4 regions of the Fictibacillus nanhaiensis genome follow, and region 4 is predicted to be linked to each of the others. Evidence: riboswitches for the same ligand, from Rfam matches in the RefSeq annotation. Region 4 holds a riboswitch; each other region holds the start of a gene.
What was found. A riboswitch is a leader RNA that binds a small molecule or an ion and turns the genes downstream of it on or off. The one in region 4 is predicted to bind cyclic di-AMP.
Positions count from the first base shown of each region.

Region 1: another riboswitch for cyclic di-AMP. It lies ahead of ACFS5O_RS08755 (dicarboxylate/amino acid:cation symporter); the one in region 4 lies ahead of ACFS5O_RS17975 (hypothetical protein).
Region 2: another riboswitch for cyclic di-AMP. It lies ahead of ACFS5O_RS01620 (potassium channel family protein); the one in region 4 lies ahead of ACFS5O_RS17975 (hypothetical protein).
Region 3: another riboswitch for cyclic di-AMP. It lies ahead of ACFS5O_RS13505 (APC family permease); the one in region 4 lies ahead of ACFS5O_RS17975 (hypothetical protein).

Region 1 is NZ_JBHUPF010000006.1:1,022,612-1,030,045, forward strand. It holds gene ACFS5O_RS08730 (GDSL-type esterase/lipase family protein) at 1-89, shown strand, start outside; gene ACFS5O_RS08735 (Fe(3+) ABC transporter substrate-binding protein) at 611-1,678, shown strand; gene ACFS5O_RS08740 (ABC transporter permease) at 1,794-3,416, shown strand; gene ACFS5O_RS08745 (ABC transporter ATP-binding protein) at 3,416-4,129, shown strand; gene ACFS5O_RS08750 (hypothetical protein) at 4,154-4,348, opposite strand; cyclic di-AMP (ydaO/yuaA leader) riboswitch at 4,528-4,693, shown strand; gene ACFS5O_RS08755 (dicarboxylate/amino acid:cation symporter) at 4,863-6,098, shown strand; gene ACFS5O_RS08760 (hypothetical protein) at 6,254-6,943, shown strand; gene ACFS5O_RS08765 (DNA-3-methyladenine glycosylase) at 6,940-7,434, opposite strand, start outside.
Region 2 is NZ_JBHUPF010000002.1:228,189-235,622, reverse strand. It holds gene hutP (histidine utilization transcription antiterminator HutP) at 233-667, opposite strand; gene ACFS5O_RS01635 (hypothetical protein) at 849-1,307, shown strand; gene ACFS5O_RS01630 (GerAB/ArcD/ProY family transporter) at 1,379-2,491, opposite strand; gene ACFS5O_RS01625 (TrkH family potassium uptake protein) at 2,625-3,977, opposite strand; gene ACFS5O_RS01620 (potassium channel family protein) at 3,981-4,637, opposite strand; cyclic di-AMP (ydaO/yuaA leader) riboswitch at 4,779-4,933, opposite strand; gene ACFS5O_RS01615 (undecaprenyl-diphosphate phosphatase) at 5,012-5,794, opposite strand; gene cls (cardiolipin synthase) at 5,884-7,386, opposite strand.
Region 3 is NZ_JBHUPF010000006.1:1,911,897-1,919,330, forward strand. It holds gene ACFS5O_RS13490 (MetQ/NlpA family ABC transporter substrate-binding protein) at 1-812, shown strand, start outside; gene modB (molybdate ABC transporter permease subunit) at 1,126-1,782, shown strand; gene ACFS5O_RS13500 (hypothetical protein) at 1,814-1,954, opposite strand; cyclic di-AMP (ydaO/yuaA leader) riboswitch at 2,104-2,247, shown strand; gene ACFS5O_RS13505 (APC family permease) at 2,380-4,206, shown strand; gene gltP (glutamate/aspartate:proton symporter GltP) at 4,262-5,524, opposite strand; gene bcaP (branched-chain amino acid transporter BcaP) at 5,765-7,147, shown strand; gene ACFS5O_RS13520 (hypothetical protein) at 7,267-7,434, shown strand, end outside.
Region 4 is NZ_JBHUPF010000006.1:2,785,644-2,793,077, forward strand. It holds gene kdpB (potassium-transporting ATPase subunit KdpB) at 1-1,231, opposite strand, end outside; gene kdpA (potassium-transporting ATPase subunit KdpA) at 1,253-2,932, opposite strand; gene kdpF (K(+)-transporting ATPase subunit F) at 2,982-3,059, opposite strand; gene ACFS5O_RS17965 (HPr family phosphocarrier protein) at 3,190-3,462, opposite strand; gene ACFS5O_RS17970 (hypothetical protein) at 3,535-3,672, opposite strand; gene ACFS5O_RS17975 (hypothetical protein) at 3,696-4,109, opposite strand; cyclic di-AMP (ydaO/yuaA leader) riboswitch at 4,222-4,375, opposite strand; cyclic di-AMP (ydaO/yuaA leader) riboswitch at 4,427-4,568, opposite strand; gene ACFS5O_RS17980 (hypothetical protein) at 4,863-5,111, opposite strand; gene ACFS5O_RS17985 (MFS transporter) at 5,163-6,446, opposite strand; gene ACFS5O_RS17990 (DHH family phosphoesterase) at 6,690-7,434, shown strand, end outside.

The DNA.
Region 1 (7,434 bases), 1.8 Mb from region 4:
TTTCTGATTCTATCCATCCCAATAGAAGAGGATATAACAGATTAGGAAACTGGGTTTATAACCAGTGGAAGCCTTTAAACCAGGAATGATCTCTTAGAAGCTGATACTTCTAAGAGATTTTTTTATTTCTTATTAGAAGGTTGTTGTCGTAAACTTTGTTGCTTTTGGAAGTGTTGATCTCCGTTCCAGGCTGCTCGCTTTCCACGGGGCAGGCGCTGAGCCACATTCGTACGTTTCACTCTTAAGTGTCTCAGCTGCCCGCCTGTCCCTTAGGAGTCTCGCACCTTCCTCTACAATCAATTTTCAAAGGTGACAAAGAGTTCAAAGCAACAATCTTATAAGATAAGAGCGGTATAAAACGCTGTTGTCGTAATCTTGCTTGCTCTTTGGAAGAAGCTTATTTCAGTTGCTCGGTTTCCCTTGGGGCAGGCGAGGAGTCGCGAACATTCCATTCCAATCAATTGTCAATGGAAGTAAGGAATCGATAGGCACAATTCATTAGAGAAAAACATTTAAAAAAACGGTTGACTTGAGAATGATTATCATTATAATTAGAAGTGAAGTTGATAATCGTTTTCAATTACTTATACATAGAAGGAGTAACTGACATATGTTTAAAAAGAATCTTTTTACGGTTGTTACAATGGTCCTACTAGCTGCTTTAGTCTTAGCAGGCTGTGGTAAATCAAACGAGGGTGCAAGTTCGAATAATAATGATACAAAAAAAGAAGAAGTAAACCTATATACAAGTCGTCACTATGAAGTTGATGATAAAATCTTTGCTGATTTCACAAAAGAGACAGGAATTAAAGTCAACCTTATTAAAGGTAAAGAAGATGAGTTGATCGAGCGTCTTACAAGAGAAGGGAAAGCAACAAAAGGAGACCTTTTCTTCACATCTGATGCTGGACGTTTACACTGGGCAAAAGATAAAGACCTCTTACAGAGTGTTGAAAGTGAGACATTAAATAAAAATATTCCTGATAATTTAAGAGATAAAGACAATCAATGGTTCGGTCTAACAAAACGTGCACGTGTTATCGTATATGATCAGAAAAAAGTAGACAAATCAGAACTATCTACTTATGAAGCGTTAACTGAAGACAAATGGAAAGGTAAAGTACTGATTCGTTCATCAGAAAATATTTACAATCAATCATTAGTATCATCCTTTATTTCATTAAACGGAAAAGATGAAGCGAAGAAGTGGGCAGAAGGGATCGTTAAAAACATGGCTCGTGATCCACAAGGTGGTGACAAAGACCAAGCGAAAGGTATCGCTGCTGGTGAAGGTGATGTTGCCATCATGAACTCATACTATTTTGGTCAGATGTTGAACTCAGAAGATCCTGAAGAAGTGAAAGTTGCTAAACAGCTAAGTGTGTTCTTCCCTAATCAAGAAACAACAGGAACGCACATCAATATTAGTGGTATAGGTGTTACGAAACACGCTAACAACAAAGAGAATGCTATAAAATTAATGGAATATCTGTCTAGTCCAAAAGTTCAAGAAGTATTTGCTGAAGCCAATTACGAGTATCCGGTTAATAAAGAAGTAGAACCTTCAGAGCTTTTAAAGTCTTGGGGTCCGTTTAAAGAACAAGATCTTAACCTTTCTGAGTTAGGTGAAAACAATGCAGATGCTGTTAAAATTATGAATGAAGTTAGCTGGAAATAAACTTAAATATTTTGCCGTATCACGATTTGTGATACGGCTAATTCCATGTAAAAACAAACAACAAGAACAATGCTGATGAGTAAAGAAGGTGAAAATATTGTATTACATTCGAAAAATGAGATCACAGTTTAATAGTTGGGCTTTGCTTAGTGTGATTTTTTCTATTTTAATCCTTTTACCGGCTTTGCTCATCATGGTTCAGTTATTCGCTGAGAGTAATGAGAATTGGGAACACATTAAAGAGTATATGTTGAAAAATTATATCGTAAATTCCGTAACACTCGTTAGTTTTACTGGTCTTTTCACAGTGTTAATCGGGGTAAGTGCGGCATGGCTAGTTTCCGCATATAAAGTTCCGATGCATCGGTTCTTTAAGTGGGGTCTTATCCTCCCGCTTGCGATTCCACCTTACATTGGGGCTTATACGTACCATGGCATTTTAAATTATACAGGTGTCATTCAAACGTCATTAAGGAACCAGTTTGGTATAAAAGTGGACCAAAAGTTCTTTGACATCATGAACATTCCCGGTGCTGTTTTTATCTTTACGATGTTCCTGTATCCATATGTATATATCATCACAAAAAGTTTCTTAGAAAATCAGTCATCATCACTGATTGAGAATGCACGGTTGCTAGGCAAAGGATCGTTCATGACATTTATACAAGTCGTCCTTCCTGTATCACGTGCAGCGATTGTAGGTGGTGTTAGCTTAGTCATTCTTGAAGTCTTCAATGATTACGGGGTAGTAAAGTATTTCGGTATTCAAACCTTTAGTACAGCCATATTTCAAGCGTGGTTTGGGATGGGGGATATCTATTCAGCTATCAAGTTAGCGGGTACTTTGATGTTTATCGTAGTTTTGATCTTGATCTTAGAAAAAGTAATAAGAGGCAGAAAACAGTATAGTTATTCCACTTCAAAAGTCCGCCCGTTACAACCTAAAGAACTTAAAGGTTGGAAAAAGTTTGCTGTGCTATCTTTTTTTCTTTCTTTATTTGCTCTAGCTTTCGCCATTCCTTTTATACAGCTTTTACATTGGGTGTATATGACTTATGACGTGATTTTAAGTGCTGCATTTGCAGATTTGATCTGGAATTCAGTTTTTGTTGCTGCTGTAGGTTCACTTCTTATCATAATGGTGGCTTTAATCATCGCTAACTTTAGTCGTCTTTCAAAAGGTTGGACCGGAAAGTTTTTTTCAAAAATTACGGTTCTAGGCTATTCAATCCCGGGAGCTGTAATTGCTATAGGCGTCCTTACTTTATTTCTCTTCCTAGATCAAAAGGTCATATCGTTATACGAATGGCTTGGGTTAGAGCCAACACTTGTACTAAGCCTCAGTATTAGTATGCTGATCTTTGCTTATGTTGTTCGCTTTCTTGCCGTTGGTTTTAACTCGATCGAATCAGGTTTTGATAAAGTAGGAACCGTTTTTACAGAAGCTTCAAGAACATTAGGGATGTCAGTGACAAAGACATTCTTTAAAGTAGATATCAAAATGATCAAAGGTGCGATTGCTGGTGGTTTCATTCTAGTTTTCGTAGATATTTTAAAAGAGCTGCCTCTCACTCTTATCCTGCAGCCTTTTAACTTCTATACGTTGGCTACAAAAACATTTCAATATGCAAGCGATGAACGTATTCACGAAGCCTCTGTTTCATCCATGGTGATTATTTGTATAAGTGCACTTTCGATCTTCTTTTTACACAGAGTTTTAGAAAAGGAGCCAAAATAATGTTTGTTCAAATCAAAGACTTAACGTTTCGTTACAAAAATTCGCAAAAACCTCTGTTCGAAAACCTGTCTCTAAGCTTTAAACAGGGAGAAGTTTCAGTAATCTTAGGAGAAAGCGGCAGTGGGAAAAGTACGTTACTTCGTCTTATAGCAGGGCTAGAAGTGCCATCGAAAGGATCAATTCTGATCGATCAGGCAGTCATGAATGATACATTCCGTTTTGTCCAGCCAGAAAAACGTGGCGTTGGTTTGGTTTTTCAAGATTATGCTTTGTTTCCTCATATGACAGTTGAAAAGAACATAAAATTTGGCTTAACAAAAATGAATCGTAAACAGAAACAAGCAAGAATGGAAGAATTATTGACTATTGTAGGTATGGAGGACTATGCTTCCCGTTATCCTTATGAATTGAGCGGTGGTCAACAGCAGCGTGTAGCATTAGCAAGAGCTATGGCTCCAAATCCATCTTTGATCATGTTTGATGAACCTTTTAGTAATCTTGACTCTAAGCTGCAATTACAGATTCGTGATGAGTTACAAGAAATCCTCAAACGTACTGGAATCACTTCTATATTTGTTACTCACGATGAAGAGGATGCTCGTGCTATTGGGGATCGTATTATACTAATGAACAATGGAAAGATTCAAGATGAAGGTCGGCCGGAAATGGTATTACAGAAGAGTAAAGAAAAGTTATCATTAGCATATGTATAAAAAAAAACCGGGATATCCCGGTTTTTATTTTTTGAATTGAGTATCTAATTTTCCGTTCATGTCGATTAAAAATCCGATTTCACGGCCTAATAATTCACCTAGTTCTTTTGCCTTTTTTTCGCTTTCGTTCTTTATTTGTTCAATCGTCAGTTCACCTTTTAGCTTCGATGCTCCAACGATAATACTTAAGTCACCTTTTTCATAAAATACAATTTTCATTTATAAATACCTCCCTGAAAAATAGAACCTTCTACATCATTCGTTTTTTTTTCACATGCTTATGGGGTAGAAGTGAGAATATGGAAAAACATTCATTGTGAAACAATTAATTGGAATAAATAAGTATGGCGCGTTTTCTTGACAAAAATTTATGTATGTTGATAAAATTAGAGCATATTATATATGATTCGCTGAATTCTAATGTTCTATTCGACAGAATATTTAGAGGCGGGGGAACCACAATTCGGCTTTTAAGCCTTGGGATGAATTTGTGCTTGCACAAAAGGGACAACTCTCAATTTCCTAATCCGACAGCTAACCTCGTAAGCGTTTTTGGAGAGAGAACTCTATACATGGGCTAAGTCTATGTGTTGCGGTGTATTCCCACGGAAAATCCTCTCTATTTTCGGTGGGTTTTTATATGCAACAAATAGGGCATGTATAAGTATAAATTTCTTCAAGGGTATTGCACGTAAAATAGTAAGAAAATTATAACAAAGGGGGTACTTTTATTATGAAATTATCTACAAAAATTTTAATTGCTCTAGCACTTGGTGTAGTTGCAGGTCTTATTCTTAATCTAGCTGTGCCTGATGCATTCTCAACTCTGGATAAATATGTTTTGAAACCAGTTGGGACATTGTTCTTAAACCTTATTAAAATGTTGGTTGTCCCAATCGTCTTCTTCTCAATCGTATTAGGAACTGCAGGTTTAGGTGATCCAAAGAAACTTGGAAGAGTTGGGGCAAAAACAGTTGGTTATTTCTTAGGAACTACAACGATTGCTATTATTATTGCTATGGCTTTAGCACTTGTCTTTAAACCTGGTGTAGGGGATTTTAAAACAGAAGGTGCCAAGTTCGAGCAACAAGAAGCACCGGCAGTAACAGATACGCTACTGAATATCATTCCTACTAACCCTATTCAAGCAATGGCTGAAGGAAACATGCTTCAAATTATTGCATTCTCTGTATTTGTAGGATTCGCTTTAACCATGTTAGGTAGCAAGACTAAAGGTGTGATGGATTTAATCGAGCAAGGTAACGATATTATGATGTACCTCGTAAACCTGATCATGAAATTTGCTCCATATGGTGCTTTTGCTTTAATTGCATCAGCAGTTGGAAGTCAAGGTATGGATGCGATTAAAGCGATGGGATTATACATGAGTGTAGTTATTTTAGCTTTATTCATTCACTCTGTTGTAGCCTATGGAGGTTCGATCGCACTATTTGCAAAGAAGAGTCCGATTTGGTTCTTTAAAGGCTTTGCACCAGCAATGTCAGTAGCATTCAGTACATCAAGTTCAAATGCAACACTTCCGATCTCAATGAAAACAGCTCAAGAGAATCTGGGTGTTCGAAAATCAATCAGTGGATTTGTCCAACCGCTTGGCGCAACGATCAACATGGATGGAACAGCCATCATGCAAGGTGTTGCGACAATCTTTATCGCGCAAGTTTACGATGTTAATTTGGGTATCACAGAAATGCTTACCGTTATCTTAACAGCGGTACTTGCAAGTATCGGTACAGCAGGTGTTCCTGGAGTTGGATTGATCATGTTAGCGATGGTATTGAACTCTGTAGGATTACCTGTCGAGGGGATTGCTCTAATCCTAGGTGTTGATAGACTTCTTGATATGCTTAGAACAGCTGTTAACATCACAGGTGATGCTGCTTGTGCGGTAATCGTTGATAAAGGGGAAGATAAACATCTTGGAACTCGTGAACATGAAGTGAGTGCTTAAATAATGCTTTAAAAGGTCACAGTGAATATACCTACTGTGGCCTTTTTTATATGCGGATATCATTAGTTTGTTAAGGTTGAGTAAATAAATGTAAGCACAGAGGAAAAATCATGTTAAAATAAGAAGATACATAATGAGATTTCGGAGTGATCTTCTTGGAAAAATGGCTAGAGATACTAACGCTTGCTGCAAAGATCATATGGGTACAGATTCAAACCGTCATTCATCCTATCATCGAGTTAATAGAGAGTGCGATGAACTCTTTTTGGTTTGTCTTTTCACTTACGATCATCGCAGGATACGTATTGCTTATGCTTGTACAGAACGCAATTACCTTCTATCAAGCTCATAACTTTATTCACAGAAAAATGAATAACGAACCCGTTAACGATATTGAATTTGCTCTATTTATGAAGTCACTTTGGAAAAAAGATCGATCTAAAGGATTATTGGCCAATGCCAAATCGGCTAAGAGCAGATACCTTCAATTCAATGCACAAGAACGTTTGTCACTACAAAACTATTTACAGCATCGGTTACGTTTTTTACGTGCGAACCAGCCGTTGTTCATACTAGGTGCTGTGATAATAGGATTGCTTTCAAGCATTTCAGTGAATGTACTACCGATCGAGGCAGCTGAAGTAAATGCAGAAAACGTATTAAAAACAACTCTGTTTATTCTTTCCTGGCTGTTGATCATGCAAGCTAAATATGTTGCTATGAAAAAACAAACGTACTATCATCTAGCATGGATGCAAGATACTAACCGTACGACAACGGTTGATTACATGCAGGAAGAGGATGTTACAATTTCAACAAACAAAGAAAACAACCCTGCGTATTAACGTGATACGTAAGGGTTGTTTTTTATCCAGAACCGATAAGGGTAATGAACGGCCTCTTCGGCATATTGTATTCCTATACGAGGGCCAGAGATAATTTCATCTGGTACGATATTCATTCCTTCTTCTATTCGTATATTTTCCTCATTCAATTTCTTGCCATTATCACTTAGTGTAAACCCCATTGCTTTACTTAGTTTACCAGGACCGTTTGTAAGTTGAATCTCATTCTTTGCACTCGCTCTTCTTTTCTTCATTTTTTCAATTCCCTCAATCGGTTGAAGTGCTCTAATGAGAATAGCTTCAGGTTTATGTAAAGGGCCCGAAACGATATTAAAACACACATGCATTCCATAAATAAAATAGGTATAAATCATACCTGCTTCACCATACATCACTTCTGTTCTAGCAGTTCTGCGATTGTTATACGAATGAGCAGCACGATCTTCAGGTCCGAGATAGGCTTCTGTTTCCACGATGTATCCAGATGTTAT
Region 2 (7,434 bases), on a different contig from region 4:
CAAGGTGTGAGACTCCTGGGGATCAGCGGGACAGGTGAGACTCTTAACAGCGCAGAGCGCTAAGAGGCTCACCGCACGCCCCCCGGAAAGCGAGCATCCTGGAACGGAAATCAACTACTTTCAAAGACAACTAGTCTCACTAAAAAATGCATTTTTCACATACAAAAAGAGCGCACCCGAAAGAAAACTCTTTCGAATACGCCCCCTCATCACTAGTTACTATGGGCATTATTTAAATATGATTGATTCCTAGACCGATCGCCTCATGCTCTAATCCTTTTACAGGAGCACCTATCGTTCCATAGAGAGCGACTGCGATCCAGTCACCTTCTTCTTTCTTCTCATACGGATTACCGCGGACAACGATGAAACGTAACCCTACAGTCCTAAGAACAGTGCCAAGCTGAACCTGCCCTCTTGTCACCCCATGAAAAGCTTCCATGATTGCATGATATAACGAATGTGTTTCACGATAAATTCCGGTTTGAATGATATTTTCACTTTTGGCCGCTGTTTCAATGGCAGCTACTACCTTTTGTGAATCCATGGAACCAGCTTTGCCTACGCAATACTTCCAGCCCAATTTCTCAATTTCAGGCAGATAACTTTCATCTAATACCCCTAACATGGCCATCTTTCCGATCAAACGTTCAATTGATAATGCCATTGCATGAATCACTCTTTCTCTAACGGCTAATAACTACTTCTAGTGTATGCGTTTACAATTTGTCCGTCAATTCCCTTTCAACAACTTATCACAGCAGTTTAGTAAAGAAAATGACACGTATAATCTAGCAAACTAGCGGTAAGAATGATAGTAAGAAATATAACGGAATGAGGGTTGTTACATGTTAAACGTACAAAAAGAAATTGCACTAGCTTCAATGTCACGCACACCACAGTTTGAGGAAGATGTGAATGACTTTTTTATCGCTTATGACAAAGGACATAATCCGTTACTGCTCTTACCTACTACGAAAGGTTTTCTTCCAGAAGGACAGGTATACGCGATCGCATTCATTAAAAAAGAAAACAATTCTTATCAATTTACCCTTTCAGATAAAATCATGCCCTTCTCGATGGATGAGGCTACACTCATTCATGATCAGCTCGGTTTCTTCTTCGGGCCTGATAATAATATGCTCTCTTCCTTTTTCAAAGGGGATACGTATGGCGCTTATGTAGTTTGGACAAAGCATATGGTCACCCAATTAATCAACGAGACTCTGCAGAATTGGCACAATACATCAGATGATTCTCAGCGTGAAAAACATAAAACGCGCCTTACTATGCTTCTTCAAGCTTAATAAAAAACTGACTGTTAATTCCTTTATCTCTTGAACAGATGAAGGAAGTTAACGGTCAGTTTTTTCTTGTGTCATGTAGTGGGTGATGCCTGTTCTTTTTTATTTTTCTTAAAGTGTTTTTTTATAAAAGTCATTATAAAAAGAAGTGGAATATAACTGATAGCTAAGTAAAAACCAACCTTGTTTGTGTAATTGTTTAGCATATTAATTTTAAGCCGCGTGTCCAAATAGTAACAAGCTGCTAATACTAAGACTAGCATCACAATGAGTGTGATGTGGTGACGAATGTTCAACATCAATTTGGCTACTCGGCTCGAACACCAAATCGCCAATGCAATATTAGGGAGAATCACTAAACACCACATGGAGACGAATACGAAATCAAAGCGTTCTACAAATGAAACTTGAACGATTTTTACCATAGATAATGTTGCCCAAATATTTCTAGACAATTGTTCCTCGCTAAAAAAGGCAAATGAAAACAAAGTGACTAGCAAGTACATCATAAATGTAAAAAGATTGGCATGATGAGCAAATTTCTGCGATCGCTTAGCATTTTTGATAAACGGATAAAAGACAAGTAGCGTTTCAAAACCAAGATAACTCAGCATCATATTTTTTGTTGCTGACAAGTAATCCTTCATACTTTCATCGAATACAGGCAAAAGGTTAGAAAAATGAGTGAATTCCAGTGGATACACCAGCAAAACGATCAGACCTAATGGAATAACCACTCCTAGAAAACAAATACCTGCCACCGTTCGAAAACCAGAAGAAACAACATAGTACGTTAATAAAAGGAATACAGCTGCAATTTTCCAAGTACTTAAAGTCGGAAACATCCATACTTGTATAACTTCAATATAAGTTCTTAGTACAGTAATCGACCAGAGCAGAAAATAGAGAAGTAAAGAGAGGTTAAATAGATTTCCTATAAAACCGCCAAACAACGTTTTATGTGTGGTCACAATATCTCCATCACCATTATCAAGCACGTAATAGATCATCCAGATTAGAAGATGTACCAAAACAGCTGCTATGATAACCGATATCCAAGAATCATACCCTGCGTATTTAGCGATGATTCGCTGATACCCTAAAACCCCTACCCCTACTTGTTCAGAATGGACGAGAAAAAAGACAAGAAAGGGAGAAACGAGAAAAGCTTCTTTAATTTTTTGCATGATAATCTCTCTTCCTCTCTTTAAAATCTTGTTTTAGCTTTCCCAAGAGGAAGTCAATTAACCCATAAAGAACCAAAAAAGCTAACGCAGTATGAAGGAGCTTTCCCTCAGTGCATTAGCTTTTTTTATCCCGTTATCCCGTGAACACTTCACCGTCTGGATATCTAATATTATCTTTTGTTTGTTTAGCCAGACTAAATGCCAACGTTAAAGGTCCTAATTTACCGAAAACCATTACTATACAGATCACAATCTTTCCGATGATTGTGAGATCTGGCGTTAGCCCCATACTTAATCCAACTGTCCCGAATGCTGAAACCACTTCAAAAACGATAACCATAAACGAGGTATCCTTTTGAACATATGTGATTACAAATAGCGCTGCAAATATAAATAGAATTGAAATGGTTGTAATAGCAAGAGCTCTGTAAACCACCGCGTTTCTAATCGTTCTTCTCATCACGACTGTATCTTCATTACCTTTCAAGAAGGCTGCAACAGTAAATATAATAACGACAAACGTTGTCAGCTTGATCCCTCCACCTGTTGAAGTACTTCCTGCTCCAACAAACATCAAAAGGACCATTAATAGAGATGTATCAGGGTTGATTGCTGTCATATCAATCGAGTTAAAACCTGCTGTTCTTGGTGAAATACCTTGAAAATAGGAAGCCCAAAATTGTTCAGCGCCTGTTAGCATCCCGATCGTCTTAGGGTTGTTGAACTCAAAAAGATAAAAAAACAAGATTGCTACAACATTTAATATCAAAGTGGACAACAACATTACTTTAGAATGTAGTGAGAGTGTTTTCCAGCGGCGGCTTACCCAAATATCAACTAAAACGGTAAATCCAATTCCACCCGTTATAATTAAGAATGATATGACAAGATTCATCATTGGATCTCCTACATAACCCATCAAACCATCAGACCAGAGTGAAAAACCAGCATTATTGTATGCGGATATGACGTGAAATATGCTGTAGTATATCCCTTTGCGCACACCTAAATCTGGCACAAGTCTCAATGATAATAAGAAGGTAGCAATGATTTGAATTCCGATTGAAAACACAAATAAATTTCGAACTAAACGGATCACACCGCCGATAGAAGGCTGGTTGAGTGCTTCTTGCATCAATACACGTTGTTTGATGGAAATTTTTCTTCCCATCATAATAACAACGAGTGATGCAAAGGACATGACCCCGAGTCCTCCGACTTGGATTAAAAATAAAATGACGATCTCCCCAAACAAGGTAAACGTTGAACCTGGATCAACGGTAGCTAAGCCTGTTACGGTTGCTGCTGAAGTGGCAATAAAAAAAGCATCTACCCAAGATAACGTTTCTTCATGAGCGACAGGTAGCTTTAACAAACACATGCCAACAAAAATAAGAAATAAAAATAGCAACGCTAAAAATTGAGGAGGATTCAATTTAATTGGGTTATGCAAAAAACGTTTATGCTTTCTGACATGTAGTGCCAATGTTTACACTTCCTCATCCTCAAATCGATTTAGATCTTCGTTTCGACCGATTACGACGAGTATATCTCCATATTGAAGAGATACGTCAGCAATAGGAGATACGAGAATCTCGTCTCCACGTTTGATTGCTACAATATTACAGCCATAACGTGCTCGAACATCAAGATCTGTTAACGTTTTGTTAACAAGTTTATCCGTTACACCTATCTCTACAATACTGTGTTCATGCGATAGCTCGATAAAATCAATAATTTTTTCAGAAGAAATGAGTTGAGCAACCCGAAGCGCCATATCGCGCTCTGGGTGGATAATACGGTCTGCTCCTAGCTTCTCCAACACTTTGTGATGATAGTCATTCTGTGCTTTAACCCATACCTTTTGAACTCCTGATTCCTTTAGGAGTAGAGTGGTTAAGATACTTGATTGAATGTCTTCTCCGATTGATACGATGACGTGGTTAAAATTTCGAATTCCTAAAGACTTCATCACGTTCTCATCCGTAGAGTTTGCTTGAACAGCTTGAGTAGCTATTGTTGCAAACTCATTTACTCTTTCCATATCTTTATCTATAGCTAGAACATCATAGCCCATCGTCGCAAATTCTCGACAGATGCTTCCTCCAAAACGTCCTAATCCAATTACTGCAAACTGTTTTTTCATTATGGTCTCCCCTTAAAATCCATGAAGTTTTTGCTTTGTTATTTCTCTAGTTTTGCTGGTTAAGAGGTATACAAATTTAAGTAAAAAAACGCAAAAAAAAGACCACACAAAAAAGCGGGTCCGGTTTTCCACCAAATTGACCTCTCCAGTGACATGACGCTTACGGGGTTAGCTGTCGGATTAGGGATTGGAGTATCCCTTTTTGCTAATAGAGCAAAATTCACCCCAAAAGATTGGTTCCCCCGTTTTACAGTAGTTTCACCATAAAATAACTGTAAATTCAGCGATCTAAAGCCTGCTAAATTTTGAATTACATATACTGTAATCCTCTATCTTTTAAATGTCAATCCATTTTTGTAGGGTTAACAAATACTTTACATTTTACCTGAAAATTGAAGAATCAATACAACGATTCCAATCAACCAAACATAAATAGCAAACCCTTTTAACGTACCGGTTTGAAGAAGTTTAATCATCCACTTTACCGCCACATATCCAAAAAGAGCCGACGCTAGAGTACCGACCAATAATGCTGAATAAGAGATAGGAGGATGTGCTCCTACAAATAGATCCTTAGACTGCAATACTACTCCCCCAGCAATAGATGGGATAGATAGTAAAAACGAAAAATAAGCAGCTGCTTTTTTGTCGATCTTACAGAAGAGCGCGGCTGCGATTGTCAGTCCAGAACGTGAAATAGCAGGAAGAATCGCTGCACCTTGAAACGTGCCGATCACAAGTGCATCACGTATAGAAATATCATCAATTCCTTTGTATCCATTCCGTTTATAAGAGTCAGCCCACCAAAGCAAGAAACCTGTAATCAGAAACTCCCAACCTACAGTAATTCCAGTTTTTGAGATCTCCTCAAAAAAATCTTTAAATGCCAGTCCTATTATAGCGGTCGGTATCGTACCAGCTATCAGCAGAATGCCCGTTTTGCTGAAGGGGCTTTTTATCACTTTTAGAATTTCTCTCCAATACACCGTCATCACGGCAATAAGTGTTCCGACATGAAGCATGCTATCCAAAAATAAACCCGCTTCCTCTAGCTGAAACATTTGCCTGCCAAGAAGCAGGTGTCCTGTCGAACTTACGGGTAAAAATTCAGTCACACCTTGTACAATGCCCAATATTAAGGCCTCGAGCCAATCCATAAAAAATCCCCCTCAAGTTACACGGTCTCGTACAACCTATTCCTGAGGAGGATTTTCTATTCTTGTTTTTTTGTGTCACAGTAGGAGCTTTACAGAACCCCTGAGAATAAACGAGCAAATGATTCTTTTGTACGTTCCCATAAACCTCTTTTGTAAAACTCAACGGGCTTAACTCTAACAGATTCGACCATGTCTTCTTCGTATTGTTCTACGAGATCACGGACAGATCCTGTATTTAGCAAGAACACGTTCACTTCAAAATTAAGATGAAAACTTCGCATATCCATATTAGCAGTACCGATCGAAGCTGTATCACCATCGATAATGATAACCTTTTGATGAAGAAATCCTTTTTTGTAGGAATAGATTTCTATTCCCGAACGCAGAAGTTCTGGGAAATAGGAACGCGTTGCATATTGTGTTAAAAAGCCATCATTGATTTCAGGAACTAATAATCGAACCTGAACTCCTTTTTTAGCAGCCACTCTTAAAGCTGTTCGAATCGCTTCATTAGGTACGAAGTATGGCGTTGCAATCCAGATTGATTTCTCTGCACATGAGATCAGTGAATAGAAAAGATCACTCATGATTCCTAGCTGGGTGTCTGGACCACTAGCAACAACATGAACGGTTCCGTCTCCTTCAGCAGGGTATGAGGTAGTAAGGTGATTATCTTCTAACAGATCTTCTCCACAAACATATTCCCAATCCATTAAAAAAATCGCATGAAGAACTTGAACACCTTCTCCTTCCATTACCATGTGAGTATCGCGCCAGAAACCAATTTCAGGATCCTCTCCTAAATATTCGACACCTACATTCAATCCTCCAACAAATCCAACCTTACCATCGATAATGATAATCTTACGATGGTTTCTGAAATTGAGTTTTTGATTAAAGAAGCCATATCGTACTGGTAAGAAAGCTTCAACTAAGATTCCTGCTTTTTTCATTCTGTCAATGTCATATTGCTGAAGAGAAAGACTTCCTATTCCATCATATAGAAACCTAACTTTTACACCTTCATTGGCTTTTCTAATTAACAAATCAATAATATCTTTACCAAGTCGATCTGAGCGGAAAATATAATACTGAATATGTATATACTCCTTGGCTTCTTCCAACCTTGCAAAAATTTCTGGAAATGTCTCTTTGCCATTTTTTAATATTTTTGAACTTGTTTTTCTGTTCAAACGCGTAAGGGTAATATGATGAGCGTGGGTTGCAAAGCACTGTTGATGCCTTTTTAAATCACTAAAATCAGGCTTTTCTTCCTGTTTAGATACTCTGATCCATTCGTCCCTGTCTTTTTTTCTTTTAGATTTAAAAAGATGACCTTTCAAATAAAGTTGGCCAGAATAAAGATAGAACATATATCCGATAAATGGAAACAATATCAATACATAAATCCATAGAAGTGTATGTTGAGCTGTTCTGTTCTCGAGCATTAACGAATAGATCGTATACAGAATCACTGCGATGTAAAGGAGCCCAAATACTGTTTTGATGATTACATATCCTTCTGCAAAGAAAACGATGTATAAACAGACGAGTAACAATAGTGTGAGAAAAAATTCCCATATTCGTTTCATGCACGTGCTCCTTTTTACCAATCTTCTCTTTCTCTCTTTTATTCCCTT
Region 3 (7,434 bases), 870 kb from region 4:
TCATTCAAGTATTACTCGCAAGTTTGGTGGTATTCGCATTAGCAGCTTGTGGCTCATCCACAAGTGGTGGAGAAAAAACAGAAAAGTTGGTAGTTGGGGCATCAAATGTACCACACGCTGAAATATTAGAAGAAGCGAAGCCGCTTTTAAAGGAAAAGGGTATTGAATTAGAAATTGTAAAATTCCAAGACTATATCTTACCGAATAAATCACTTTATGAAAAAGAAATAGATGCAAACTATTTTCAGCATATTCCATATTTGACTCAACAGGTGAAAGATAATCCGAAGTATAAATTCGAAAACGCAGGTGCTGTTCACTTAGAGCCGATGGGGGTTTACTCAAAAAGACATAAATCATTAAAAGACATTCCTAATGGTGGGAAAGTAATCTTGAGCAACTCTATCGCTGAGCACGGCCGTATCCTTTCAATCTTTGAAGCAGAAGGACTAATCAAGCTAAAAGAAGGTAAAGGTTATGAAGCGCAAATAAGCGATATTGTAGAAAATCCGAAAAACCTTGAATTTGTAGCAGACATTGATCCTGGTCTTTTAACAAAAGCGTATGAAAACGATGAGGGCGATGCGATTGTCATCAACACAAACTATGCGATCGATGCAGATTTGAATCCGAAGAAGGATTCTATCGCATTGGAAGGATCTGAGTCACCATTTGCGAATATCATTACAGTTCGTGAAGGCGATAAAGATAAGAAATCAATAAAAACCTTATTAGAAGTACTTCATTCAAAAGAGATTACCGATTTTATCGATAAAGAGTACAAAGGTTCTGTGCTAGCTGTAAAAGAGTAATTAAATGAGCTGTCTAGATGGGGAAAGGTACTCGTCTAGGCAGCTTTTATAATGAATTAAAGTGTTTAGTAGGGAGCCTGGAAGTCTCTTTTAAAGGAATTAAGTCTAAAGAAGAAAAATTAAGTTTAGAAAAGAAAAATTAAGTCGTAATGAGCTTCGATTAAGTCGTTCTAGAGATCAATTAAGTCTACATTCAAAAATAAAGGCCGTTCGACAATTTCGACACCTTTCACACTATACAAAGTACGGTATGATATGATGAAGACGTATAAATTCAGTTATTAATCATTGTGGTAAGCGGGTGAAAAAGGAAATGGCAATAGAATTTTGGTCACCTGTCAAATTATCAATCGGCATAGCGTTGACTGCTTCATTGATCGTGATTCTTGCAGGTCTATTTTTTGGCAGAATCATGGCTCATCAGAGGTTTAAAGGGAAAACGTTGATCGAAACACTTTTCCTACTTCCGCTCGTGTTACCTCCTACGGTAGTTGGATTCTTATTGATTGTTCTATTCGGTCGAAATGGTCCAGGGGGACAGTTGATAGATTTGCTCTTTAGACAACCAATTATGTTTACATGGTGGGCGGCAGTTATTGCGTCTGCAGTCGTTGCGTTTCCACTCATGTATCAATCGGCAAAAGCAGGATTTGAATCGATTGACGCAGATATTGAGAATGCTGCAAGGGTTGATGGCGCGAATGAATGGGCCATATTAAGAAAAATCTCAATTCCTCTATCTGTTCGTGCACTCTTATCTGGTGCAATTCTGAGTTTTGCACGTGCATTAGGAGAGTTTGGCGCAACGCTCATGTTTGCTGGAAATATTCCGGGTAAAACACAGACGATATCAACGGCCATCTATATTGCGATTGAATCAGGACATATGGAGCTCGCTTGGATGTGGGTCGCGAGTGTTATTGGAATATCTTTGTTAATGTTAATAGCTGTTAATCGCATAAGGACATAACCATTGAAGAACCCGAATTGGGTTCTTTTAATTATTCACCAGCTTTCTTCATGTTTTCATATTCCTCATCACGTTCTCCTACCTCTCCATAATCACCGAATTGTTCATTAATTTCTTGTGCAAGACTTGTTAAATATTCATCAGAAAATAAAGGTTTTTTTTGTTTAGACATGTGTAAAACTCCTATAGATCATGAAATAATAAGTTTATGTGATTAACTGTTTATACGTAAAACAATATGTACAACATTTCATAAGCCTATTCAACAAAAATTGTTATTTACTTTTTTAAATGGCGGGAGTATTATTAGTAAAGTTTCAAATTTCTAAATCGCTTAAACCAAATGGTGCGGGGGAACCAAACGGACTGGAAGAATAGAGTCCTGGGGTGAATCCTTGTTTAAGGTAGGGCTACTCAAAGGCCCGAATCCGACAGCTAACTCCGTAAGCGTTTATGAGAAGGAAGGTGGAGCTTGTAGAGCCTAAATTATAAAGGCCTGCAGGTCAGATTCGTGATGGCTTGCGGCCTTTTTGTGTTGAAAAATGTGTTTTAGTTAACATTAAAAGTAACATCTTATTATGGACGGAGAGAAAAATGATGTTCACATCGATCAAACGCTTCTTGATTGGTCGCCCTTTAAAATCGACTGCATTAGGCGAACAAAAAATAAACAAAACGAAAGCATTGGCTATTCTTTCATCTGATGCATTATCTTCTGTTGCATACGGACCCGAGCAAATCTTAATCGTACTTATTACCGTAGGTGCAGCTGCTTTGTGGTACTCGATTCCGATTGCAGTAGGGGTTCTGTTTTTATTAACTGCTCTTATTTTATCTTATAGACAAATTATCTATGCTTACCCTCATGGAGGTGGAGCGTATGTTGTATCGAAGACAAACTTAGGCGTAAATTCTGGGTTGATCGCAGGGGGATCGTTGCTTGTAGACTACATACTTACAGTAGCAGTAAGTGTATCAGCAGGTACAGATGCGATAACATCAGCGTTTCCTTCGTTACATGGTTTTAACGTGGAGATTGCAATCGTGTTTGTTATCTTTCTTACATTATTGAACTTAAGAGGAGTAACTGAATCTGCATCTATTTTGGCATATCCTGTTTATCTCTTTGTATTGGCTTTGTTTATTTTGATCGCAGTAGGGCTTTATAAGATTTTGACTGGAGATGTATCTCAGAGCTTGCATACCCCGATCGGTACACCGGTTGCAGGTATCTCTTTGTTTATTCTGCTCAGAGCATTTGCATCAGGAAGTTCTGCTTTAACAGGAGTAGAAGCCATCTCCAACGCGATACCCAATTTTAAAGAACCAGCACCTGTTAACGCTGCTCGTACATTAATGATGATGGGCGGTCTTCTAGCCATCCTTTTCTCAGGTATTGTTACGTTAGCTTATTTCTATGGTATTGTACCTAAAACTGAGGTTACTGTTGTTTCGCAGATTGCAGAAGAAACGTTCGGGCGAAACTTTATGTACTTCTTTATACAAGGAACAACAGCGTTAATACTGATCCTTGCTGCTAACACAGGATACTCTGCGTTTCCTTTGTTAGCTGTAAACTTGGCAAAAGATAAGTTTATTCCAAGGATGTTCTTAGTCCGGGGTGATCGCTTAGGTTATTCAAATGGCATTATCATTTTGGGTCTGGCCTCAATCTTGCTTATTATGGCTTTTCATGCAGAAACGGAACACCTAATTCCTTTATATGCAGTAGGAGTGTTTGTTCCATTTACACTATCACAGACAGGAATGATGGTAAAATGGCTAAAAGAAAAACCAGCTGGTTGGATTCCTAAATTTATCATTAATACGACAGGAGCATTGATCAGCTTTACCGTCACAATCATGTTTTTCTTAACAAAGTTCTCACAAGTTTGGTCCATTCTTGTTTTTCTACCTATTATCGTCTGGATATTTCACCGAATCAAGAAGCATTATGAAGCAGTCGGTGATCAGTTGAGGTTAACAACTTGTGAAGCATCTCCAGATATAAAAGGGAATGTTATCATCTTGCCAGTGGCTGGAATCACCCATGTAGTGGAGAACTCGCTAAAGTATGCTAAATCACTGAACCCTGATCAGATCATTGCTGTTTATGTTGCATTTGAGAGGGAAGATGAAAGAAAATTTGAAGAGAAGTGGAAAGAATGGCAGCCGGATGTTCGGCTCGTAACGCTTCATTCTCATTACAGAAGTATCCTTGGACCTTTGACTAAATTTGTAGATACGATTGCTCACAAAGCGAAGGAAGGCGATTATCAAGTAACAGTGGTTATTCCGCAATTCATCCCGAAAAAAGGTTGGCATAATATCCTTCATAACCAATCAAGTCTACTTATTCGTGCTTATTTATTGTATAAAAGAGATATTGTAATATCGACTGTTCCCTACCACTTAAAGAAATAAAATTTCAAAAAACCGTTTTAGCCGAACTGGCTAAAACGGTTTTTTGGCTAGAATATTAACTAACTTCTTGTTTATATTGCTCTGCTTTCATCGTGTTGAATTGACCTTCCCATTTGGACATCACGACAGCAGCTAACGAGTTTCCTACTACGTTTACAGCTGTCCGAGCCATATCGAGTATTCGATCAATACCCGCAATAAATGCAAGGCCTTCTAATGGAATTCCAACTGTACCAAGTGTTGCTAAAAGAACGACAAAGGAAACACCTGGAACGCCTGCTATCCCTTTTGAAGTAACCATTAATACTAGCAATAAAGAGATTTGTTCTGCGATGGTTATTTCAATCCCGTACATTTGCGCGATAAATAGTGCTGCAATCGCTTGATAGAGAGTGGATCCGTCTAGGTTGAACGAGTAACCAGTAGGAATCACGAAAGAAGTAATGGCTTTTGGACACCCGAACTTCTCCATCTTTTCCATAATTTTTGGTAATACTGTTTCTGAGCTAGCTGTTGAGTAAGCTAAGATCAGTTCGTCTTTCAATATTTTAATCAATGTAAAGATATTAACTTTTACCATAGCTGCAACGCCACCTAGAACAGCGATGACAAAGAAGAACATAGCTCCATAAACGACTAGAACCAGTTTACTTAATGGGACGAGTGATTCAATACCAAATTTAGAAACCGTAACACCGATTAGTGCAAATACTCCAAATGGAGCTAGTTTCATAATTTGATTCGTAATATAGAACATAGCGTCAGCTGTTCCTTGGAAAAAGGCCAATACCGGTTTTCCTTTTTCGCCGATCGCAGCAATCCCTAGTCCGAATAATACGGAGAAAAAGATGATTGCCAACATATCCCCTTTAGCTAAAGATTCAAAAAGGTTTGTGGGTACGATGTTTAAGAACGTTTCTGCAAAGCCGTGACTTTCAACTGATTCTGTTGTCTCCACATAGCTCGAAATATCACCTTTTGTTAACGATTTCATATCCACTCCTGCTCCAGGTTGGAATATGTTAGCGATAAATAGACCAATTACGATTGCAAAAGTTGTAATGATCTCAAAATATAAAATCGTTTTACCACCGAGTCTTCCTAGTTGTTTGATATCACCTACACTCGCAACACCTACGATAAGGCTTGAAACAACTATAGGTACAACGATCATTTTAATTAAGCGAATGAAGATATCTCCAATCGGTTGTAAATATCCTTGAACGGTTTCATTTCCATAGAACAAAGCACCGATGAGAATACCAAACGCTAGTCCGATCAGGATTTGCCACGCAAGACTAATTCTTACTTTTTTCACATTGAGTCACCTTCTTCTTGATGTTAGTTATCTGAGTTGCCACATAAAAGACATTTTAGCGAGTAAAAGGAATGGTTGTCAAAGCAAAAAAATGGCAATGAATAAAGGGGGAATGGAAGTGAATGCACTCATTATTATTTATTAGAAATATTTGAAAATTTTAATGTTTACAAAAATAATAAATGCTTGTAAAATGACAAAAGCGTTATTCGACTTTTATCGACATTCATAGGAGGACTTATGAACTTATTTAGAAAAAAGTTATTAACTACTAATCAAAACAGTGATCAATCATTGAATCGTGTTCTTGGTGCAGTTGACCTTACAATGTTAGGGGTAGGGGCCATTATCGGAACAGGGGTATTCGTGCTAACAGGGGTTGCGGCTGCAAAATATGCGGGTCCCGCTCTTATCTTATCTTTTATTATTGCGGGGCTTGCGTGTGTTTTTGCGGCACTTTGTTACTCCGAATTCGCATCTATGATTCCTCAATCAGGGAGTGCTTACACCTACAGTTATGTAGCATTCGGTGAAATCTTTGCTTGGATTTTGGGCTGGGACCTCGTACTTGAATACGGTCTCGCTTCTTCAGCTGTAGCGAGTGGTTGGTCAGGATATTTCCAAAGCCTTTTAACTGGTTTTGGTATACATCTTCCAACAGCTATCACAAGTGCTTTTGATCCATCGAAGGGAACATATATTGACCTGCCTGCTGTAATGATTATTTTACTTGTCACACTTCTGTTATCGAGGGGTGTTAAAGAATCTGCGAAATTCAATTCTATTATGGTTATCGTGAAAGTGGCAGTAATCTTATTATTTATAGCAGTCGGTGTTTGGTATGTGGAACCTGTTAACTGGGAGCCGTTTGTTCCTTTTGGATTCTCTGGTGTAGTGACAGGGGCTGCAGTTGTTGTTTTTGCGTATTTTGGTTTCGATGCTGTCTCCACAGCTGCAGAGGAAGTGAAGAATCCACAGCGAAATTTACCGATTGGAATCATTTCTGCTTTAGCTATTTGTACAATTATCTATATCGTGGTTTCACTCATACTTACCGGGATTGTTCCTTATACCATGCTGAACGTTAAAGATCCTGTAGCGTTTGCGTTGCAATTTATCGGTCAAGATTGGGCAGCAGGTTTCATCTCATTAGGAGCTATCGTAGGAATTACAACCGTGCTAATTGTTATGATGTTCGGTCAGACAAGGTTGTTTTATGCAATGAGTCGTGATGGACTTCTTCCAAGTAAACTGTCCTCTGTTCATCCAAGAACGAAAGTACCTCTTTCAAGTACATGGACAACAGGATTATTAGTTTCCTTATTTGCTGGATTCGTGCCGTTAGACAAACTAGCAGAACTTACGAGTATCGGTACATTGTTTGCCTTTGCAACAGTATCTTTAGGAGTTGCCGTTCTTAGAAAAACTCGGCCAGACATCGAACGAGGCTTTAAGACCCCTTGGGTTCCATTGATTCCAGCCTTAGCCATTATTTTCTGTGTTTATCTTATGCTTCAACTCTCAGCATTTACTTGGAAAGGCTTTGTCGTTTGGCTTGTGATCGGACTTGTTCTTTATTTTAGTTACGGTTATCGTCACAGCCGTTTAAACACAACGAAATAGAAAGAGATTGATAGTGAGAAAAGCTGCCTTTCATATAGGTGGCTTTTTCACTTTACTTCAGAAACGCGTTCTTTCGTGTTATACTTTTAGTAGTAAAAAAGAAAGGGGGGAGTAAGAAATTGCGGAAAATATCTATATTGGCTTTATTGTATGTATTTGCTTTTACATCACTTTTTCCTAACTACAATATGGAAAATCTTTTTTCGCCGCCTCAAAATGACGTTTATGAACTATCCTCAGCGACCCTTGATGAATCAAAGATCATTGGCGAATATCCAACAAAGAGT
Region 4 (7,434 bases):
GATCTTCTGGAATCTCTCCTGCTTGCTTCTCTACAAACTTAATGATGGAGTCAACAGCACCCTTTCGATAATGAAAACCATTCAAATTAATTCCACTCATACGTTCTTCTGCTGTAAAAGGTACAATGTCGCCTGATTCATACTTCGAGGTATCCGAAGTAAACCCTTGTTTCCTTGCCAACTCTACTACTGATCTTCCTTCCGGTGTTTCATCAAATAAGGATGTTACCACTGCCATTTCAGTTAACTCTTTCTTTGAAGACCATCCTACCGGAATAAATTCTGCAGCTAGACGGTTACCAAATGTAATCGTCCCTGTCTTATCTAGGATGATGGTATTAATATCACCTGCTGCTTCAACTGCTTTTCCTGACATCGCTAATACGTTAAAGCGTGTTACACGGTCCATACCAGCGATTCCAATCGCTGATAATAACGCACCAATCGTTGTTGGAATGAGACAGACGAGTAGAGCTATTAGTGTTGAAACTTCTAGATTTACTCCTACATAATCAGCTATTGGAACAATCGTTACGACTACTAACAAGAAGATGATCGTCAACGTTACAAGCAAAATGTTAAGTGCGATCTCGTTCGGTGTCTTTTGACGTTTAGCTCCTTCTACTAAGGAGATCATCTTATCTAAGAATGACTCACCTGGATCTGCTGTAATCCTAACTTTAATAAAGTCACTGACCACTTTTGTGCCGCCTGTTACAGAACTAAAATCTCCTCCTGCTTCTTTAATGACTGGTGCTGATTCTCCTGTGATAGCAGATTCATCAATGGACGCAAGCCCTTCGATAATCTCACCGTCACCCGGAACCATGTCACCTGTCTCGATTAAAACAATATCTCCTTTACGAAGATCTTCTGAAGATACTTCTTTGATCGTTCCTGATTTAACCACTTTTTTTGCGATCGTGCCTTTTTTCGTTTTCTTTAAACTATCGGCTTGCGCTTTTCCTCTACCTTCTGCTAAGGCTTCTGCAAAGTTTGCAAATAGAATGGTGAATAAAAGGATTAAGAAAACCGATAAGTTATAACCAAATCTACCTTCAGCATCAAACTGCTTAGGCATGATCATCATGAGCAAGACAAGGAATGTTCCGATCTCTACTACGAACATAACCGGATTTTTCATCATCGTTATTGGATTTAACTTCACTATACTTTCCACCATCGCTCGGCTGATGAGGCCAGAACGAACACTCTGTTTGGATTGATTCATTTTTATCTGCACCTCTCTAAATTAACGGATCGACAAGTATTCAGCTATTGGTCCAAGCGCCATTACAGGTAAGAAGGTTAACGCACCAATAATAAGCACTGCCCCAACAAGAATACCTACAAAAAGGATGTTGTCTGTTCTAAACGTACCAATCGTTTCAGGAACAGGTTGTTTTTTTACTAGAGACCCTGCTACAGCGAGCAAAGCGATGATGGAAACGTACCTCCCAAGCAGCATGACAAGTCCAGTTGAGATATTCCAAAAAGGCGTATTGTCTCCAAGACCCTCAAAGCCTGAGCCGTTATTTGCTGCAGCAGAAGTATACTCATAGAGAACTTGTGAAATACCATGGAATCCCGGGTTGCTTATCGCCCCTTTTCCAAGCTCTGTCATAAAAGCTAAGGCAGTCGGACCCAATATAATCAACGGGTGTGCAAGAAGTGCTATCGTTATAAGTTTCATTTCTCTTGGCTCTATTTTACGGCCTAAAAATTCTGGTGTACGACCAACCATCAGACCGCAGATGAACACTCCGATGATCGCATACATGAGCATGTTCACTAAACCTACTCCATCTCCGCCAAACACTGTATTTAACATCATAAGTGATAATGGTGTAATTCCACCAAGCGGAGTCAAGGTATCATGCATGTTATTGACCGTTCCTGTTGTAGCAGCTGTCGTTACTGTGCTAAACAGTGCAGATTGAGCCGTTCCAAAACGAACTTCTTTTCCTTCCATGCTTCCTTGTTCTGAACTAAGACCGATAGCATTCATTGCTGGATTTCCGTTACTTTCGGAAATATAGATTAAAGATAAGAACGCAATAAAGAGAATGGCCATTGCACCGAAAATAACCCAGCCTTGTTTTTGATTTTTAGCAAAACGTCCATACGTGTATGTTAATGCAGCAGGTATACACCACATTGAAAGTATTTCGATCACATTAGTTAACGGACTAGGATTCTCAAAAGGATGTGCTGAGTTCACTCCGAAGAACCCCCCACCGTTCGTACCTAAGTGTTTAATAGAAACGAGTGAAGCGACTGGCCCTGTTGCGATTTCCTGCTTCTCTCCTTCTAACGTTGTAATCTGAATCGTACCATCTAACGTTTGTGGAACTTTTAATCCAACTAAGACGAGGGTGACGACAACAGCCATTGGAATAAGTAGCCGAGTATGGCCTTTTATAAAGTCTTCAAAGAAGTTACCAATCGTTGCACCTTTGCTTGTAATACCACGAATAAATGCAATTGCTACAATGATTCCTGTCACGGCAGATGTAAACATCATCATCATGATGACCGACATTTGAGAAAAGTATGAGAGTCCTGTTTCTCCACTGTAGTGTTGTAGGTTTGTATTCGTCATAAAACTGACAATCGTATTAAAGGATAATGTCGATTCCATGTTGTCAATCTGGCTAGGGTTTAACGGAAGCCACTTTTGAAGTCTTAAAATGACATAACCGACTGCGACCAGAACAATGTTCGTTAATAATAATGACATCGTATACTTTTTCCATGTCATGCCTGGTCTTTCTTTTATTCCAGATATGGAATAAATGATCTTTTCAATTCCAGCAAACACTTTATCTGTTTTGTTAGATTTGTTGGAAAATACGTGATAGATATAGCTTCCTAGTGGTTTAACGATCAGAAGCAATAAAAGAATCACGATTGCCATTTGTAAAACGCCCATTACTTTGTTCCTCCTATATGAACCTTTAAGTGTATGTTAAACATTAACGTTAAAATTTTTCAGGATTAATCAATGCGTATACTAAGTACAAAAACACGCCACCTGTTGCAACCATCGTTATTATCATTTTTTCGTCTCTCCTCCAACAACTCGATCACACCAGTAAATAAAGTTAAAATACACCAAAAATGAAACGATTAGAGTTAAAACCATATATAGATCTAACAATGCAATTTCCTCCTAAACTAACTAGTAAACTACTCGTAAAAACTTGATAGCATGTGTGACAAATCTTTAAGCGCAACTTGTGCGTCAGACCCTTCCACTCTAAGGGTGATCGGTTCATCCAGATTTTTAGAATAATGCGACAAAAAAAATAGATTAACAGAGAGCAAGCCTTTCGCATTAATCTGTATGCCTTGATAAAAGAAAAGAATCTCACTTTCAAAAGAACCAGCAGCATTGACAAATTCATTGATCTGTCCGATCGACAATCTTTTTGGCAATAATACAACTGACTCTGCTCCCATGTTTTCCCCTGCCTATCATTGGTCTGAAATAGAGAGGGAACACATACGATGAGTCCCCTCTTATAGAATGGTTTATCCTTTGCTTCTAAGCGTGTCTTGAATGACCCATTTGGAGAGACTATGTTGAATCACACTTGCATAATAAGCATTTAACTGATCTCTTTTCGCTTTTAACAAAATCTGTTCAATTTCGTTTGGACTTAATCTCATAAATGAATTCCTCCGCTCTTTTTTTATGAAGAAAGTAAGAATTGAATATTTCCGGTTTTGTTATAAATTACGTAATCGGCACCTAACTCCTTATAAACTCTGGAAATATACCGTGTGTCTGATTTGATGACATAAACAGGTATGTTATAGATGCTGCGAATAAGTTCAATCGTTTGGCAGCATTCTAAAAATCCAGATTCAACAACAATGATCTTTTGAACAAAAGGACCTACCATCCCGATGAATTTACGCTTGTCACCATAATTCATGACATACACATGTTGAAAACCAACTTGTGAGAGTCTATCTGCTTCATCTCGGTTAGGAACACAGAGAACAATAGATTGATAGTCGTCACATAATCTTAGTTTTGAAATAAACACATCTGAAACTTGATCAGGAAACATTATGAGCACGTTCCTAGATGATTTCTCCATCGTTACATCCTCCATTTCGGTAAAAAAGGCAACAAAAAAGAAGCCTGCGGAAGAGGAACTCTTCTCGCGGCTTCTACACATACTTGAATAAGCGTGTAAACACACGAAATTTGTTGCCTCTCTCTGAACGCTTACGGAGTTAGCTGACGGATTCGGGCTTGAGAGTAGCCCTACTCGATCTCTCGAGATTCACCCCATGCAGTCACGTTGGACTGCGGTTGGTTCCCCCGCTTCCTAAAGTTTTAGGAATTAAGCGATAAAGACGCATGATATAAATATCATATTTTTTAATTGGTCATTGCTTTTTTTATGTTCACCTTCCCTCTCCTACCACGCTTACGAAGTTAGCTGACGGGTTCGGACGGCAGAAGTCGCCCGACTTAAATAAGTTTCACCCCAGGCAGTAAAGAACTGCCGATGGTTCCTCCGTTCCAAAATTGGATTCAGCGGTCATGGAAAAATTTTAAAGTTTTACGATAAGAAATATATTACTCCTGCTTTTGTTCCTTGTAAACGAAGTAAAAACTTCAAAATTTTAAGGATTCATACGAAAATAACCAAAATATGCTGTTTTATTTCATGTAAACAAAACAAATCAACTATTTTCTATTAATTTCTTTTATTTACGATGTTTTTCAAATTAAATAATAGTCAGAATATTAAAATTAAATAAAGTGTTACTTGCAAAGTTTTAATACCAAATCGAAAAAAATTCATAAAAAAACTGAGCAAATAAAACTTTGCTCAGCTTTTTTAAAAAGATCTAAAATCCAATCTCTGTCTTTTCGTCCATAGCCATACTCCTGTGAACAGATGGATTGCAATTATCACAAAGACAGCACCATAACTTTCTGTAACCCAGCTCACAAACCAAATGATCGGCAGAGCTAAAAACATGTTTACAAGCATTAAAACCCATGAAGTTCTTGCGATTGCTACAAAGAAAAGAATGATCGGTAAGATTAAAAAGATCCAGAATAATATGTTTTGAAATGATGCCATGACTTCCCCTCCGCTCTTCATTATAAAAGGGCTTCGCCATAATCTCCACCTTTAAACTGGTACTTTTTCTAAATGTAACTCATTTTTGTTTTCTTCATCATCGATATCATACTTTGGTAAAGTTAACATGTAGAAGAGTCCAACAACAATCAGACACCCTCCAACCACCCAAAACAGCATCTCGACTGTTAAAATCTTCGGGAAAAACAATGCGATTAAACCGAGAGTCATCGTATGAGATAACATATTGATCGGTGAGATCCACCCTTGGACACGCCCCATCATTTTCGGGTCAACGATTTTTGGTAACCAGCCTCCGATCCCAATATTGATTAATGGTATGCTAAACCCAGCCAATCCGGTCAAAATAAAGAATGACCATACATTTGGCGCAAGCGCGCACAAACCAAGGGATACGCCACTAACAAACAGACCGAGAACAATGGCATACGAGAGTCTAATCTTTTTAGCGAGCATCGAACATAATACACTGCCAGAGAGTATGGATACACCGAATAGGATACCCATCCACATCATCATTTGTTCATAATTGTCAGGTGCTAGTTTGTATTTCATGATAAATGCCGGCATAACTGATAATCCACCATTTACTATACCAAACAAGAAAAAACCAAAGATTAAAGAAAGCAGAAGTTTAGATTGTTTGATGTAAACAAAACCTGAAACAAAGTCCTTCCATACCATCTTTACTCGGATATCTTTAAACCTTTGTTGTCCGTTCGGTAGACGAATATCTTCATTTACTTTCATACTCATAATGAACAAGGCTGATAAAACATATGTAAGAAGATCAAATGCAATGGCTCCTTGTATTCCTACACTCCAATAAATAAATATGGCGATCATATTTCCAAATAGCATAAACAAACTACCTACCATTTGATTTAAACCAGCCGCAATGGCATACTCCTCTTTCGATAGTACGCCTTGTACCATCGCTTGGTCAGCTGGATGAAAGAATTTCCCCACTGCACTCCTTAAGAACAGGATCACAAAAATGAGAGGCATCCAATCTAGCCAAATTGCACCCATTAATAGGAGGCATAGGCCTGCACAGATCCAGTCGCAATAGAGAGCGATCTTTTGACGATCCATACGATCAGCTAACACCCCTACAAGAAAGAATACAGCTAGTGTTGGTAGAGAATACATCAATTCGGCAAGGGTTGCATAAAAAGGCTGTTCACCGAACTTATCTAGCAAATAAAACATAAAAGCTGTAACGCCGATAATACTTCCCATCATTGAAGTAAAACCAGCAAAAAACAACTTTCTGAAGTTTTTATTCTGAAACACTTTCAGAAATTCCTGCACATCAAAACCCCCAATTTACATAATTACCCACCTAATCATTTTCCACCTAATTCCATCCATTGTAAATGTATTTTTCTCGTGTCTCGTAAGAAGAATTGTGCATATTCTCTCCTATATATAAGAATGCAACAGCTCGGTCTATTCATAAAGGCAGTAAGCCTATATAGTAAATTTTTTTAAAGGTTGAACTTTATGCTTTATGACGATACTCTAGACAGAGAGCATAATAGAGAGGATACTGACATGATTCATTTATTTTCACACAATGATTTAGACGGAAAATCGTGCGGTTATTTAGCACAACTAGCATTTGGAGACAATTGTAAGATATCGTATTGTTCACATGGAACGATTAACGACCGAGTTGAGATGCTGCTCGATAATCCGAAAGAGAGAAAAACAGAAATTATTATTACCGATATTGCGGTCAACGAAGAATTAATGATGCGACTTGATGAACGCTCGAATGCAGGAGGAAAAGTGAAGCTGATCGATCACCATGCAACAGCGCTTCATTTCAATGGGTTTGATTGGGGGCACGTTCAAGTTCGTTATGATGATGAACGTTTAACATGTGCCACTTCCCTTTTCTACGAATATTTGATCGATAACGGTAAACTTAAACGAACCGGCGCACTCGACGAATATGTAGAGCTTGTACGTTTATATGATACGTGGGAATGGTTTGACCAGAAGGTTGAAGCTAAGCGTTTAAACGACTTATTCTTTATCCTACCTCCTGATAAATTTGAGGACCAGATCATGAATCGTTTAAAAGGTGATTCTTTTCAGTTCTCAGAAACAGAAACAACGATTCTCGATTTAGAAGAAGAAAATATTGCAGATTACATCAAAAAGAAACAGCGTCAGATGGTCGAGATCTGGGATACTTGGTCTTTAGGCGAAGGATCTGAAGAGAAAACGTATAAGATTGGAATCCTACATGCGGAACGCTATCATTCCGAGCTCGGGAACGAGATCAATCGTG